One region of the Bacillus sp. SRL337 genome, then DNA from elsewhere that is predicted to be linked to it. Evidence: a T-box and tRNA genes for the amino acid it is inferred to sense, from the RefSeq annotation. Region 1 holds a T-box; the other holds one or more tRNA genes.

What was found. The T-box of region 1 lies ahead of lysS (lysine--tRNA ligase). A T-box ahead of a tRNA ligase gene usually reads a tRNA of that ligase, here a tRNA-Lys.
Region 2: it has a tRNA-Lys gene. The T-box ahead of lysS (lysine--tRNA ligase) is inferred to sense a tRNA for this amino acid. The anticodon was not compared.

The regions. Positions count from the first base shown of each region.
Region 1 is NZ_OZ481793.1:2,163,275-2,170,704, forward strand. It holds gene AC4E8A_RS10755 (chromate transporter) at 57-1,238, shown strand; gene lysS (lysine--tRNA ligase) at 1,517-2,977, opposite strand; T-box leader at 3,052-3,314, opposite strand; gene AC4E8A_RS10765 (nucleotidyltransferase family protein) at 3,598-4,161, opposite strand; gene AC4E8A_RS10770 (FUSC family protein) at 4,372-6,558, opposite strand; gene AC4E8A_RS10775 (hypothetical protein) at 6,715-7,104, shown strand; gene AC4E8A_RS10780 (phosphotransferase) at 7,314-7,430, opposite strand, start outside.
Region 2 is NZ_OZ481793.1:179,822-187,251, reverse strand. It holds gene AC4E8A_RS01015 (zf-HC2 domain-containing protein) at 1-383, opposite strand, end outside; gene sigW (RNA polymerase sigma factor SigW) at 392-955, opposite strand; gene AC4E8A_RS01005 (aspartyl-phosphate phosphatase Spo0E family protein) at 1,123-1,281, shown strand; gene rocF (arginase) at 1,315-2,214, opposite strand; tRNA gene AC4E8A_RS00995 (tRNA-Lys) at 4,098-4,170, opposite strand; tRNA gene AC4E8A_RS00990 (tRNA-Gln) at 4,175-4,249, opposite strand; tRNA gene AC4E8A_RS00985 (tRNA-Tyr) at 4,315-4,398, opposite strand; tRNA gene AC4E8A_RS00980 (tRNA-Thr) at 4,406-4,481, opposite strand; tRNA gene AC4E8A_RS00975 (tRNA-Val) at 4,527-4,602, opposite strand; tRNA gene AC4E8A_RS00970 (tRNA-Glu) at 4,607-4,681, opposite strand; tRNA gene AC4E8A_RS00965 (tRNA-Thr) at 4,700-4,773, opposite strand; tRNA gene AC4E8A_RS00960 (tRNA-Asn) at 4,776-4,850, opposite strand; rRNA gene rrf (5S ribosomal RNA) at 4,858-4,974, opposite strand; rRNA gene AC4E8A_RS00950 (23S ribosomal RNA) at 5,239-7,430, opposite strand, start outside.

The DNA of each region.
Region 1 (7,430 bases):
GATTGAAAGGCTATGAGTTGTTCAAAGAAAAAAAGAGTAAGGCAGGTGATGAAATCATGAAAAAATCGAGCATACGCGAACTATTGGAGCTTTTAATGATCTCTACCAGGCTGGGATTGACCTCATTTGGAGGTCCTGTGGCCCATCTAGGTTATTTTCATGGTGAATATATCAGACGAAAAAAATGGATGGATGAGAAAAGGTATGCTGATTTGGTGGCATTGTGTCAATTCCTTCCAGGTCCTTCAAGCAGCCAGGTTGGAATTGGGATAGGAGTAATCCGGGCAGGTGCTGTCGGCGGTATTGTATCATTCATTGGTTTCACGCTTCCTTCCGTTGTTGCTTTAATCCTATTTGCATTGCTTTTGAACCAGTTCGATGTATCCGATGCAGGCTGGATTCATGGGTTGAAAATTGTGGCTGTTGCGGTCGTAGCTCATGCCATTTTAGGGATGACCCGGAAGCTGACTCCTGATTTATCAAGGAAAGCTATTGCCCTTATAGCTTTGGTGGTGGCTTTGCTATGGCAGACTGCCGTTACGCAGGCAGGAATTATTATGATTGCAGCACTGGCAGGATACATCTTATTTCAAGATCATGCCGATTCGGATGATAGGGAAATAAAAGTCCCGATTTCCAAAACATTTGCGACCGTCTGTTTAGCTTTGTTCTTCGGTCTGCTTGTTTTGCTGCCGATCCTCAGAGAAGCGACATCTCTTAATTGGATTGCGATGTTTGACAGTTTTTACCGGTCCGGTTCATTAGTATTTGGCGGCGGGCATGTCGTCCTGCCGTTATTGGAGCGTGAATTTGTACCAACAGGATGGCTGAGTGAGGAAACTTTTCTCGCGGGTTATGGTGCGGCCCAGGCTGTCCCCGGACCTCTCTTCACTTTTGCTGCCTACATTGGTGCTGTGATGAGCGGTTGGCAAGGCGGATTGTTAGCGACGGTTTCCATTTTCCTGCCTGCCTTTCTGTTAGTTTATGGGACTCTTCCGTTTTGGGATTCTCTTCGCAGAAAACCAAAAATCAAGGGGGCATTAATGGGTGTCAATGCTGCTGTAATCGGTATTTTGATTTCCGCGTTTTATCATCCTATTTGGACAAGCTCGATTCTCGTGCCGATTGATTTTGCTTTGGCCGCTATTTTGTTCAGTCTGCTGGTATTCTGGAAACTGCCGCCATGGGTAGTTGTGTTGACTGGTGCTGCTGGCGGCTGGTTGATTGGGATGATATAAGTTGTAATTTTTAGGTGCCTTGTCCTCATTAGAAGTACATACAACTTGAAACATCAGGCGAAAAAGATCCCTTTTTTCGTAAAATATGTACCATAAAATGACAAAAAAGGTCAGTGGCTGAGACCTCTGACCCCTTCTTTTGAAGGTTTTTTGTTTGGTTTTGAAACGGGATAAGCTGATTTCTTCTCATATGGGCGTCTCCAAAGGGCGGGCTTTTCCGCATTTTTCAACGTGCGGCTGGCAGAGGTGCTTTCCGGCAATTTTATTTAAGATGTCCTCTAGAGCTTTCTCGTCAACGGAAAGAGCACACAATCCTTGATCGTTTCACTGTCAGTCAAGATCATCAGGAGGCGGTCGATCCCGAATCCCCAGCCGGAAATCGGAGGCATGCCGTACTCCATTGCCGTCAGATAGTCTTCATCCATTTCCATAGCTTCTGCATCACCGCTGCTTTTCAGCAGGGCCTGCTCTTCCAGTCTCATTCTCTGTTCTGCAGGATCGACAAGCTCTGAATAGGCATTGATGATTTCTGCTCCGTTCACCACCAGTTGGAAGCGGTCTGTGAGGCTTGGATCATCGTCGTTCGCTCTCGCCAGAGGTGACAGATCGATTGGATGCTGAACCAGGAATGTTGGTTTGATGATCAGCGGCCTGCAGGTTTTTTTGTACAAAAGATCAATGAAGTTCCCTCTCCCCATCGTTTTCAAATCCTCACCGCCAAGTTGGATATTTCTTCTCCTGGTTTCACGTAGTAAATCTTTTACCTCAGGATAAAGGTCGATATCGATCTCTGTATGCTTTAAGATCAGTTCTCTGAATGAAACGATCTCCCACTGTTCTGAGAAGTCTATGGATTGTCCCTGCAGTGTGATGGTTGTCGTACCGAATGTTTCTCTCAAAACATTTAACACCATGTCCCGCATCAGTTTCATTGTATCTTGGTAGTTCCAAAAGGCGGCATATCCTTCAACCATGGTGAACTCCTGAAGATGCTGCGGACTGATGCCTTCATTTCTGAAGCATTTCGCTACTTCAAAAATTTTTGTGAATCCTCCGACCATTAACCTTTTTAAGTAGGTTTCAGGAGCAATACGAAGGTTCAATTCAGTATCCAAGGCATTATGGAATGTCATGAAAGGCTTAGCAAGCGCACCTGAAGACGTATGCTGCAGTATTGGTGTTTCCACTTCTATGAAATTTTTCTCTTCAAAAAATCTGCGGACAGAACGGATCATTTGAGAGCGGGCAAGCATTCTGTTTTGTGTCTCTTTTGTCATGATCATATCCAGGTACCTCTGACGATAACGAAGTTCTACATCACTTAAGCCATGCCATTTTTCAGGCAAAGGCCTTAATGCTTTTCCCAGGAAAACATACTGGTCGATTCTTACCGTTTTTTCACCTGTTCCAGTAGTGTACATCTTTCCTTCGACACCGATAAAATCGCCGATATCAAGGAGTTGATGAAATTGAGCAAAACGTTCTTCTCCTATTTCGTCCTTTTTTAACAGAAGCTGCAAAGTTCCCTGCACCTCTGAAATCGTAATAAATGCCAGCTTGCTAAAATTCCTGATGGCTGTTATTCGTCCAGCTGTTCGCACACCTTCTGTCCCATCATCCAGCCTTGCTGCTGCATGAAGTTCATGGGTTGTAGAAAATTTATCTGGGTACACTTGGTTGCCCTTCGACCTCAAGGCATTCATTTTTTCCAAGCGCCGTTCCATTTGTTCCCTGCTCATTATTATTTCCTCCCTTTTAAATGATGGTGAAACTCACTGCAATAAAAAAACTCCCACCCCCAAGATTTAGAAATCTTGAGGGCGGGAGTTGTTCACTTCGCGGTACCACCTCAGTTTGTTGATATGTCGCCATACCAACCTCTTCGAGTACGCCAATTATCATTGGTTATACTCTATCTCTGTAACGGGAGATCCCGTCGCACCATCACCAGAAAATGCCCTGGATCCATACGAGGCTCGGAGTCTTTTTTCATTAAGAATCTTATTGTCCCTTTCCACCGGCCGGGACTCTCTGTGAATAATGATTCAAAATTACTCTTCTCTTCAATGCCGTTCATGCCGTTATTGAATAATTATGGTTATTCTAGAGGAATAAATTGGGAAAGTCAATAGGTTGTTGGATTTTTCTGATATTTTTTGAGCCTCTGCAGGATTTGGTATTCTTTATGGATGAAGCGGTAAGGCATAAAGGCAGCTCCTCTGTGTCCGAGAGGCTTAGTCTGCAGCAGTTCATCAACAGTGAGCAGATCTTCAGAATCGAATGTGGTAAGGGTGGTTTCTATTCATAACGCACTTGTTGTCTGGCTATTTCTTCCTTAAGATAGATCGGGAAGTATTGATCACACATGAAAGACTTTTACTTTTGGCCAAATCGATGGCCAGTTCTTTTTTGCGAGTCGTTCTTCATAAATTTCAGCTAGTTCTCTTGATGTTTTCATAGATGGTGTCGGTCTTAGCTCCATGTTAAGGACATCTTCCAAACCATGAGGGGCAGTAAGGATTAGGTTGTCATGCTCATCAAGCTTTATACCCAGGGCTGTGGCTGTCTCTGGGAATTTGGATATGGCATCTACTGTGGAAGAAAAGGGCGGAATATTGTTGATGATGTGCATTCTTGCTTCATTTTTGACGGACCATGGGATTTCTGGAATGATTTTTCTAAGCGCTTTTTCCAATTCTTTCTCCAAGGCTTCGTCCATGTTTGATGAGTTAAAATAAACGACATCGACATCCGGTATCATTGTTCGTTGTTCGTATCCATGTAGTGAATCCCAGATTTTAGAGCGTACGAAGCCTGCGCATATCCACCAGTCAGGCAAATCCAGTGTTTTGGCTGCCTTTAGCACCTCCATCATCTGCTTATCTTCCTGTATTAACGTTAAAACGTCTTCTTTGGTCTTCATGTGGCCGCCTCCCGAACGTATATTCCTATTTTATTATATCATAGTAAAATATTTTGAATTGGGCTTTCGGAAAAAATCAGAAACCTGATTTTCCCTCTGGGTACTAGAAGTTTTCTCTCTCAACAGGAAGACCAGTTGTTATCTTTTTTGCTTACCAATGATTTTTATAGAGACAAAGTATAAGAAAAGACCAAATAAAAAGAGCGGAATTCATTTCCGCTCTTTTGCTCCCAACTCTTTACCCAGGGCAATAATGGATTGATTGATGCGCCAAATGTAATACATATGGTGAATCAAATCGAACTGCCCTTTTCGCCGGCTTGGTGCAAGGGTTTCAATCTTTACCCTCTCATCATCCAGCGGCCAGAACCCTGTTTCGTTTTCGTTTTCTTTTATTAGGTTCTGCAGGAGTTCTATGTTCTCTGCAAGCTTAGTCTCTACTGTTTGAAAGACACCCGTTAATTCTTCAGGCAAAGTGGCGGTCACGTTCCGGTGTGAGGAAGCAAGCAGGTGCTTGGCATAATAATTGATGGCGGTCACGACCATCATCCATCGGCTGATTCCCGACTTTCTCGCAGCATCCGGACGCTGCATAAGGGATTGTGCTTCATCCCTTATTACTTGAAGCTTTTGGTCAAGTTCAAATGCCTGGTCGGTCAGCTCCCTTGGCTTTCCATTGATATACGATGCCAAGTAGTCTGAAGTGTAACTTTTCAATTCCCCAAGGAAGTCGTCAATCGTTTCCGTCACTTTTCCTTTCGTTTTTTTTGGCAGAATATAGGCAGAAACGAGTAAAGCAATAAGTGCGCCTGCAATGGTATCCATGACTCTTGCGCCGATTAATGCTGCACTGATTCCTCCAAGCAGGAGATCATACATGAAAGCAATAAGCATTGTGATGAAAAAACTCATCCATGTATAAGAAACTGGAAAAACGTAAAACATCAGGAAAATAACGAGGAATAGCAAGATGACTTCCAACAATGGGTGGCCGCTTACAACTTTGGCAGCAGCAAAACCGATTACAGCCCCAATGACTGTGCCAAGTGAACGTTGAACCCCTTTAACATATGTCCGCCCTACCGATTCTGTTCCAATTTGGATGATGAACGTGGTCAGAAGCACCCAGTAAGGCTGTTGAGGAGAAATGATATTTCCCACTATAATGGCGAGGACACCGGCGACCAGACCTTGAATGGCTTTCCGGGTTGCTGGTTCGAGTGTGATTTTTTCATCGTTATCCTCTTCGTTATTTTCGGTTGAATCCTCTTTTTCAGGCTCCATCCGGTTTTCAAGAATCTCAGGAGCTGATGACTTCAACGCTTCCTGGATGGTTACTGCTGCATTCACTACATGGTTTGCTATCGATTCAATCCTGCGGAGCGGGTATACCCATCTTTCCGGTTTCTCTTCTGTATTCAAGATTTCCGTCAATAATAGCCGCAGGCCTTGGACTGCCTTTTCTGCATCCTGAAGAGCGTACGGTGAATAATTATGGGAAAGCACTTCTGCATCCCTTAATGATTGGATTACCCAGACAACAAGGGCTTTTACATGTTCATGCTCATACGCATGCAGTTCCCTCAGCTTCTCGACAGATCCTGTAAGTGTCTGGATCAGCATCTCTGTATCGAATATATACAGCCTTAATTGCGATGAGGTTATTCCCGGCCACAGCTTTTTGAGATTCTCATCTTTTATCTCGCTAGCAACCAGTCTTGAATATTCATTTAATCTTTGAACATTCTTATGAAGCACGCTTTTTTTCTTTTCACTATTTTCGGGATTCTCGATCCATTGGATCAAAAGGTTCAGTGTTAAATTGGTTTGCATATGGAACGACCGCATTCCCCTTCGCAAACTTTGAGCTGAACCTTTGAAGATTACAAAGTTATAAAGAAAAGCAAACACAACACCGCATGTAATTCCAATATAAAACCAGGTTAAATGGGCTGCATCCAATTGCAGGATGGAAGAAAAATAGGTCGACATGAAACCAGCCATTCCCATTGAGAAATAACGGATTTGAAAGCGTGAAAAATAAAAGGCGCAAAATATGACCAGCACCATCAATGCATTCAATGATAGTGTAAAAGGAGCGAGGAGAGAACCAAGCGTAATACCCAAGGATGCACTAATGCCGATCAACACAGTCGTAATCTTCTTTTTGATCACCGTGTCATCCATCACCAGCATGATCCCGAACAAGCCGACCATTCCCGCAACGATTGCAGGTGTAATGGTTCCATATTCAAACCAATTCAGCAGCCATATCATCGTAAAGACAGAGGAAATAATGCTGATGGTTGTCTTTCCTGCAGTTTGAAATCTTTTTCTTCCCGGATCGGAAGCTAAAAACCGGACGATCCATACCGGGTGGTTATGTATTTGTTTCATATCTATCAAACCTTTACTAAATGCCTTTTATATTGTACTCATTTATCGTACCCTTTCTGACAGTGTGGTAATCTTGGGTGCACGAGTTTTTAAAGTCTATCATAATCAGGACCGGGAAATACAGCAACTTGATTGGGAGAGTTGTGAATTACCGTTATGGAACAGTTTTTGACAGGTTTAGCAGAATACTATTCGTCTGTGATGGCTCTTTTAGATATTCGCACCATTTTTCCTGTTCCGAAATCATACTTTAGGAAAATGGATTTTTTCTTAGTTTGCTTGGTTGGATATACTTTTGCTGAACAGCAAAAAAACGTTAAGAGATATATTTCTGAACATACCCTGCTTCATTATACTAGTTTCGTCAGCTCCATTTTTTTCCTGATAGGAATGCCGTCTTCACTCACTAAATGTATTTCCTGTAAATTATTGAACAGCTTAATTGCTTTATCGGGTTTGGGTATTGAAATCCTAACCACCATTGCCTCATATCTAATTGATAAAATCGGTAAAAAGAAACAACTTTTTGACGAGCGTCAGCAGTAAATCAACAAGCGGTATCCTGGAAGTCACACTGGTTGTCATATTGCTGGGATGGGCATTGGTGATTGTCTTTGGAGGCATTTCCTTGCCTTTTTTTGCTTACCACAGTATATGTCCTTCATTGCTTATCTCTGATGATCACGAGTGTTTACTACAGTATTCAGATACCTAAGAGCTTGTGATACAGGATCTTTCCCTTTCTAAAAAAACTCTTAAAGCCCCTGATTAAAGTAACGATATTCTTCTTCCGAAATCCTATTGCGTGTATATCCCTCGTAGAAGGCATCAAGGTGCTTTTTATTTTCTTTGAAACGGCCAATGGCAAGTGC
Region 2 (7,430 bases), 2.0 Mb from region 1:
ATCAAATCGGGCTGTTTAGTAAAGGAAAACTCGTCACTTTGGTTCCAAGAGGAAAAAAGGCTGCCGACCATCAGGACAAAAAACAGAGACGCCGCTGTCAATAAAGGATGATGCCTCAGCCAGCGCTGAGCCCCTACCTTCTTCTTTTCCTTTGGGAGACTGGCCATAACTTTGCTCGTGAAATCCGAAGGTGCCTGTATATGTGATGTGCTTTGCACAAGTGCTATTGATTTTTTCATTTCATGGAAAAATTGCTGACATTCTTCACACCTTTGAAGATGTTCTTTCAATTTTCTTTCGTGTTCTTGTGAAATTTCTTCATCTAAATATTCGTGGATATATTCTTCATATTCTAAAGAACAACAAGATTTCAAAGGCTTCACACCCTTTCCTACATGTTTCTTAATTGTTTTCTGAGAGCTTCCCGCCCTCTATGTATTCTCGTTTTCACCGTACCCAACGGCAGATCCAGGATCTCACTGATTTCCTGAAGTGATAATTCATCAATATACTTCAGGACAATGACCGACCTGTATTTATCAGGAAGTTTCAAAATCTGTCGTTGGATTTCTGCCTGAAGTTCCATTTCTTCCACTTCTTCTTCCGGCAGCTGTCCATCTGCGGCGATTTGAGAATACATTGTTAATCCATCTGTCCCTGTGACTTCGGCATCAAGATAATAATCCGGTTTCTTTTTCCTGATTCTATCGATGCAGAGATTTGTCGCGATCCGGTAAAGCCATGTGGAAAACTTCCGCTTCTGATTAAACGTATGGATATTGACATAAGCCCTTATGAAAGCCTCTTGTGCAATATCCTCAGCTTCATGGCGGTTACCTAACATACGGAAACAAATCTGGAACACTTTATCTTTATAAAGTTCGATAACCTCAGCAAATGCATCTTGATCGCCTTTCAGCACCTGCTTAATTCTTTTATTGACTAGCGCATCCATTTTATACCTCCGCTCTATGCGGCTATACATGTATACGAACGTATAGCAAAAAAGGTTTCAATTTTTTTCATCTACTCTATCCTAACAAATTTTAGAAAAGAAATGTTTAGAATTTTTTATTTAAGGGTATAAAAGGACTAAATAAGTCCGGAAACGAGGTAATTAGTGTGGGGAGAGCTGAATTACTTAAACAAATTGAGGAACACCGAAGCCGAATGGTAAAATTGGCACTGCAATCGTCCTTTGCAAATGAACATGTCGTCCAAATCAGTTGTGAGCTTGACCACTTGTTAAATACCTTTCACCATAAGACAGAGAATCATTAAAAGCAGCTTCCCGGAGGAGCTGCTTTTATTGTTTTATAGTAATTTTTCGCCGAATAGGGAACCCATAAGGGCAACAGCAACCGATGCGGTTCTGTTCTTATCGTCCAGAATCGGGTTAACTTCTACAAATTCTGCAGATGTAATGAGATTTGATTCAGCCAGCATTTCCATCGCCAAATGGCTTTCACGGTAACTGATCCCGCCTAATACCGGTGTTCCCACACCAGGTGCATCACTTGGGTCTAAACCGTCCAGGTCGAGTGACAGGTGAACGCCATCGGTTTTCTCCTTCAAGTAGCTGATTGCCTCCTCCATCACCTTCGTCATGCCCATGCGATCGACTTCATGCATTGTAAACACTTTGATTCCGCGATCCTTGATCAATTCCCTCTCACCTTCATCCAAGGAGCGTGCCCCAATGATGACGATGTTTTCAGGCTTTACCTTAGGAGAATAGCCGCCAATACCGGTCAGGCTTTCATCGCCGATTCCTAAAGATACAGCAAGCGGCATCCCATGGATATTGCCTGATGGCGAAGTGTCGCTTGTATTTAGATCACCATGTGCGTCATACCAGATGACACCAAGATTCTCATAGTGTTTGGAAACCCCGGCAAGCGTCCCGATGGCAATGCTGTGATCTCCACCAAGCACAAGCGGGAAGTCATTACTTGCAATGACCTCATCCACTTTATCCCCAAGCTTCTGATTCCCCTCCGCAACCGCTTTCAAATTTCTCAATGTTGAATCTGAGGTATGTACTCTTTCAGGCTGGGCGATTTCAATGTTCCCCAAGTCATTAATCGTATGGCCAAGTCTCTCTAACCTCTCTGCCACTCCCGCATAACGGATTGCACTTGGTCCCATATCTACACCACGGCGCATCTGCCCCAAATCCATAGGCACGCCAATAATTGAAATATTCTTCTTCATACCAGTTCCTCCTCATCCTTTACTACCTCCATTGTAACGAACAAAACCAAAATGACTCAACCGGACAAGATAGTGTATATATATTCAAAAGCGGAAGCGGGCGTTAAGCGCCGTACGGATTGGAGGGCTTTCGTATGAGATAAAGGAAACACGAAGTGCGGCAGCGATTCGATGTTGACTTATCGCAAGGAGAGAGACCGAAATCCGCTAGGCGCTGCCCGCTGGAGCTGGACGGATCAAAAGCGGAGGGAGCCTGCCCAGCGGCGTACAAACTGGACCGCCTCCGCATGAGATAAAGGAAACACGAAGAGCGGCAGCGATTCGATGTTGACTTATCGCAAGGAGGAGGAGGGAAGTTTGCTAGCCGTTAGGCTCCCGGAGCTGGACGGATCAAAAGAGGAAGCGGGCGTTAAGCGCCGTACGGATTGGAGGGCTTTCGTATGAGATAAAGGAAACACGAAGAGCGTTAGCGATTCGATGTTGGCTTATCGCAAGGAGAGAGACCGAAATCCGCTAGGCGCTGCCCGCTGGAGCTGGATGGATCAAAAGCGGAGGGAGCCTGCCCAGCGGCGTTCAAACTGGACCGCCTCCGCATGAGATAAAGGAATCACGAAGAGCGGCAGCGATTCGATGTTGACTTATCGCAAGGAGAGAGACCGAAATCCGCTAGGCGCTGCCCGCTGGAGCTGGACGGATCAAAAGCGGAGGGAGCCTGCCCAGCGGCGTTCAAACTGGACCGCCTCCGCATGAGATAAAGGAATCACGAAGAGCGGCAGCGATTCGATGTTGACTTATCGCAAGGAGAGAGACCGAAATCCGCTAGGCGCTGCCCGCTGGAGCTGGACGGATCAAAAGCGGAAGCGGGCGTTAAGCGCCGTACGGATTGGAGGGCTTTCGTATGAGATAAAGGAAACACGAAGTGCGGCAGCGATTCGATGTTGACTTATCTATAAAAAGCGGAAAAGACCTGTTCAGCTGCGTACGGACTGGACTGACTCAGTATGAGATAACCGAAATACAACGAACAGAGTGAGTTGATGTTGACTTATCGCAAGAAGGAGTCGGGAAGTACGCCAGCAGCTAGGCCTTGAAGCTGGATTCGCATGGAGGAGGAGGGATAAGGCAGGCCTTCTCCATTATTCACCCCATTACAAACCAACTCTCCTTCTATAATAGGGTGTTTCTCCGCTATTCACCCCATTACAGACCAACTCTCCTTCTATAATAGGGTGTTTCTCCGCTATTCACCCCATTACAAACCAACTCTCCTTCTATAATAGGGTGTTTCTCCGCTATTCACCCCATTACAAACCAACTCTCCTTCTATAGTAGGGTGTTTCTTCGCTATTCACCCCATTACAAACTAACTCTCCTTCTATAATAGGGTGTTTCTCCACTAATCACCCCATTACAAACTAACTCTCCTTCTATAGTAGGGTGTTTCTCCGCTATTCACCCCATTACAAACCAACTCTCCTTCTATAATAGGGTGTTTCTCCGCTATTCACCCCATTACAAACCAACTCTCCTTCTATAGTAGGGTGTTTCTTCGCTATTCACCCCATTACAAACTAACTCTCCTTCTATAATAGGGTGTTTCTCCACTAATCACCCCATTACAAACTAACTCTCCTTCTATAGTAGGGTGTTTCTCCGCTATTCACCCCATTACAAACCAACTCTCCTTCTATAGTAGGGTGTTTCTTCGCTATTCACCCCATTACAAACTAACTCTCCTTCTATAATATTGTTTTCCTTCATTAAGCAATTCACAAATGACTGAACCGCTTTTTGAGGTGTTCCATCTGACAGTCTGGGCATCAGGAACAATAACTGAACACAAAAAAAGCTTCCAGACATAAGTCTGGAAGCTTTTTTTGTGATGAGCCATGAAGGATTCGAACCTTCGACCCTCTGATTAAAAGTCAGATGCTCTACCAACTGAGCTAATGGCTCACAATGGCTGGGCTAGCTGGATTCGAACCAACGCATGTCGCAGTCAAAGTGCGATGCCTTACCGCTTGGCTATAGCCCAATATCAGCGAAAATAAAAAGGACATTCATTAACATGTCCATTTTCTGCTCTATGTATTCAAGAAATGGTGGAGGGGGGCAGATTCGAACTGCCGAACCCGAAGGAGCGGATTTACAGTCCGCCGCGTTTAGCCACTTCGCTACCCCTCCAAATGAGTGGTGCCGGCAAGAGGACTTGAACCCCCAACCTACTGATTACAAGTCAGTTGCTCTACCAGTTGAGCTACACCGGCACTAATTTGAAAATGTTTATATTTTATTAAGTTGTGACAAAATCATGGTGGAGGATGACGGGATCGAACCGCCGACCCTCTGCTTGTAAGGCAGATGCTCTCCCAGCTGAGCTAATCCTCCGTAATGGTGACCCGTACGGGATTCGAACCCGTGTTACCGCCGTGAAAGGGCGGTGTCTTAACCGCTTGACCAACGGGCCGATTTTATAAAACTAGTAAGCTTCCAACCGGGCTCGAACCGGTGACCTCTTCCTTACCATGGAAGTGCTCTACCTGACTGAGCTATGGAAGCAATGGCTCCGCAGGCAGGACTCGAACCTGCGACCGATCGGTTAACAGCCGATAGCTCTACCACTGAGCTACTGCGGAACGAAAAGCCTGGCGACGTCCTACTCTCACAGGGGGAGATCCCCCAACTACCATCGGCGCTGAAGAGCTTAACTTCCGTGTTCGGCATGGGAACGGGTGTGACCTCTTCGCCTTAGTCACCAGACAATTATTGCTTGTAAATTGAAAGGACAGATTTATTATAACAAGATTTTTTATAAAATCAAGTGTTTTTTAAATTGTTCTCTCAAAACTAGATAAAGGTCATGAAGAATCAGAAAGGATTCCGAGTTTCGCTATTTTGCAATCCAGCTCCGGCGGCTAGAAGCTCGGGGTCATTAGCCATCAATCAGCCGAGGGCGAAGAACACCCTCATCTGCTTGCTGTCTAATGCCTGTCGCTTCTGGTCAAGCCGCCTGTGCTTTTTAACGTGGTTAAGTCCTCGATCGATTAGTATCTGTCAGCTGCACGTGTCGCCACGCTTCCACCTCAGACCTATCTACCTGATCATCTTTCAGGGATCTTACTCACATAAAGTGATGGGAAATCTCATCTCGAGGGGGGCTTCATGCTTAGATGCTTTCAGCACTTATCCCTTCCGCACATAGCTACCCAGCGATGCCTTTGGCAAGACAACTGGTACACCAGCGGTGCGTCCATCCCGGTCCTCTCGTACTAAGGACAGCTCCTCTCAAATTTCCTGCGCCCACGACGGATAGGGACCGAACTGTCTCACGACGTTCTGAACCCAGCTCGCGTACCGCTTTAATGGGCGAACAGCCCAACCCTTGGGACCGACTACAGCCCCAGGATGCGATGAGCCGACATCGAGGTGCCAAACCTCCCCGTCGATGTGGACTCTTGGGGGAGATAAGCCTGTTATCCCCGGGGTAGCTTTTATCCGTTGAGCGATGGCCCTTCCATGCGGAACCACCGGATCACTAAGCCCGACTTTCGTCCCTGCTCGACTTGTAGGTCTCGCAGTCAAGCTCCCTTGTGCCTTTACACTCTGCGAATGATTTCCAACCATTCTGAGGGAACCTTTGGGCGCCTCCGTTACTCTTTAGGAGGCGACCGCCCCAGTCAAACTGCCCACCTGACACTGTCTCCCACCCCGATCAGGGGCGCGGGTTAGAAGTTCAACACAGCCAGGGTAGTATCCCACCAGCGCCTCCACCGAAGCTGGCGCTCCGGTTTCCAAGGCTCCTACCTATCCTGTACAAGCTGTGCCAAAATTCAATATCAGGCTACAGTAAAGCTCCACGGGGTCTTTCCGTCCTGTCGCGGGTAACCTGCATCTTCACAGGTACTATAATTTCACCGAGTCTCTCGTTGAGACAGTGCCCAGATCGTTGCGCCTTTCGTGCGGGTCGGAACTTACCCGACAAGGAATTTCGCTACCTTAGGACCGTTATAGTTACGGCCGCCGTTTACTGGGGCTTCGGTTCGCACCTTCGCTTGCGCTAAGCACTCCCCTTAACCTTCCAGCACCGGGCAGGCGTCAGCCCCTATACTTCGCCTTACGGCTTCGCAGAGACCTGTGTTTTTGCTAAACAGTCGCCTGGGCCTATTCACTGCGGCTCTCTCGGGCTTGCACCCTACCAGAGCACCCCTTCTCCCGAAGTTACGGGGTCATTTTGCCGAGTTCCTTAACGAGAGTTCTCTCGCTCACCTTAGGATTCTCTCCTCGCCTACCTGTGTCGGTTTGCGGTACGGGCACCTTTTTCCTCGCTAGAGGCTTTTCTTGGCAGTGTGGAATCAGGAACTTCGGTACTATATTTCCCTCGCTGTCACAGCTCAGCCTTTATGGTGACGGGATTTGCCTCATCACCAGCCTAACTGCTTAGACGCGCATATCCAACAGCGCGCTTACCCTATCCTCCTGCGTCCCCCCATCACTCAAACGGAAAAGAGGTGGTACAGGAATATCAACCTGTTATCCATCGCCTACGCCTTTCGGCCTCGGCTTAGGTCCCGACTAACCCTGAGCGGACGAGCCTTCCTCAGGAAACCTTAGGCATTCGGTGGACAGGATTCTCACCTGTCTTTCGCTACTCATACCGGCATTCTCACTTCTAAGCGCTCCACCAGTCCTTACGGTCCAGCTTCTCAGCCCTTAGAACGCTCTCCTACCACTGACACCAAATGGTGTCAATCCACAGCTTCGGTGATACGTTTAGCCCCGGTACATTTTCGGCGCAGAGTCACTCGACCAGTGAGCTATTACGCACTCTTTAAATGGTGGCTGCTTCTAAGCCAACATCCTGGTTGTCTAAGCAACTCCACATCCTTTTCCACTTAACGTATACTTTGGGACCTTAGCTGGTGGTCTGGGCTGTTTCCCTTTCGACTACGGATCTTATCACTCGCAGTCTGACTCCCATGGATAAGTCTTTGGCATTCGGAGTTTGTCTGAATTCGGTAACCCGATGAGGGCCCCTAGTCCAAACAGTGCTCTACCTCCAAGACTCTTACTACATGAGGCTAGCCCTAAAGCTATTTCGGAGAGAACCAGCTATCTCCAAGTTCGATTGGAATTTCTCCGCTACCCACACCTCATCCCCGCACTTTTCAACGTGCGTGGGTTCGGGCCTCCATTCAGTGTTACCTGAACTTCACCCT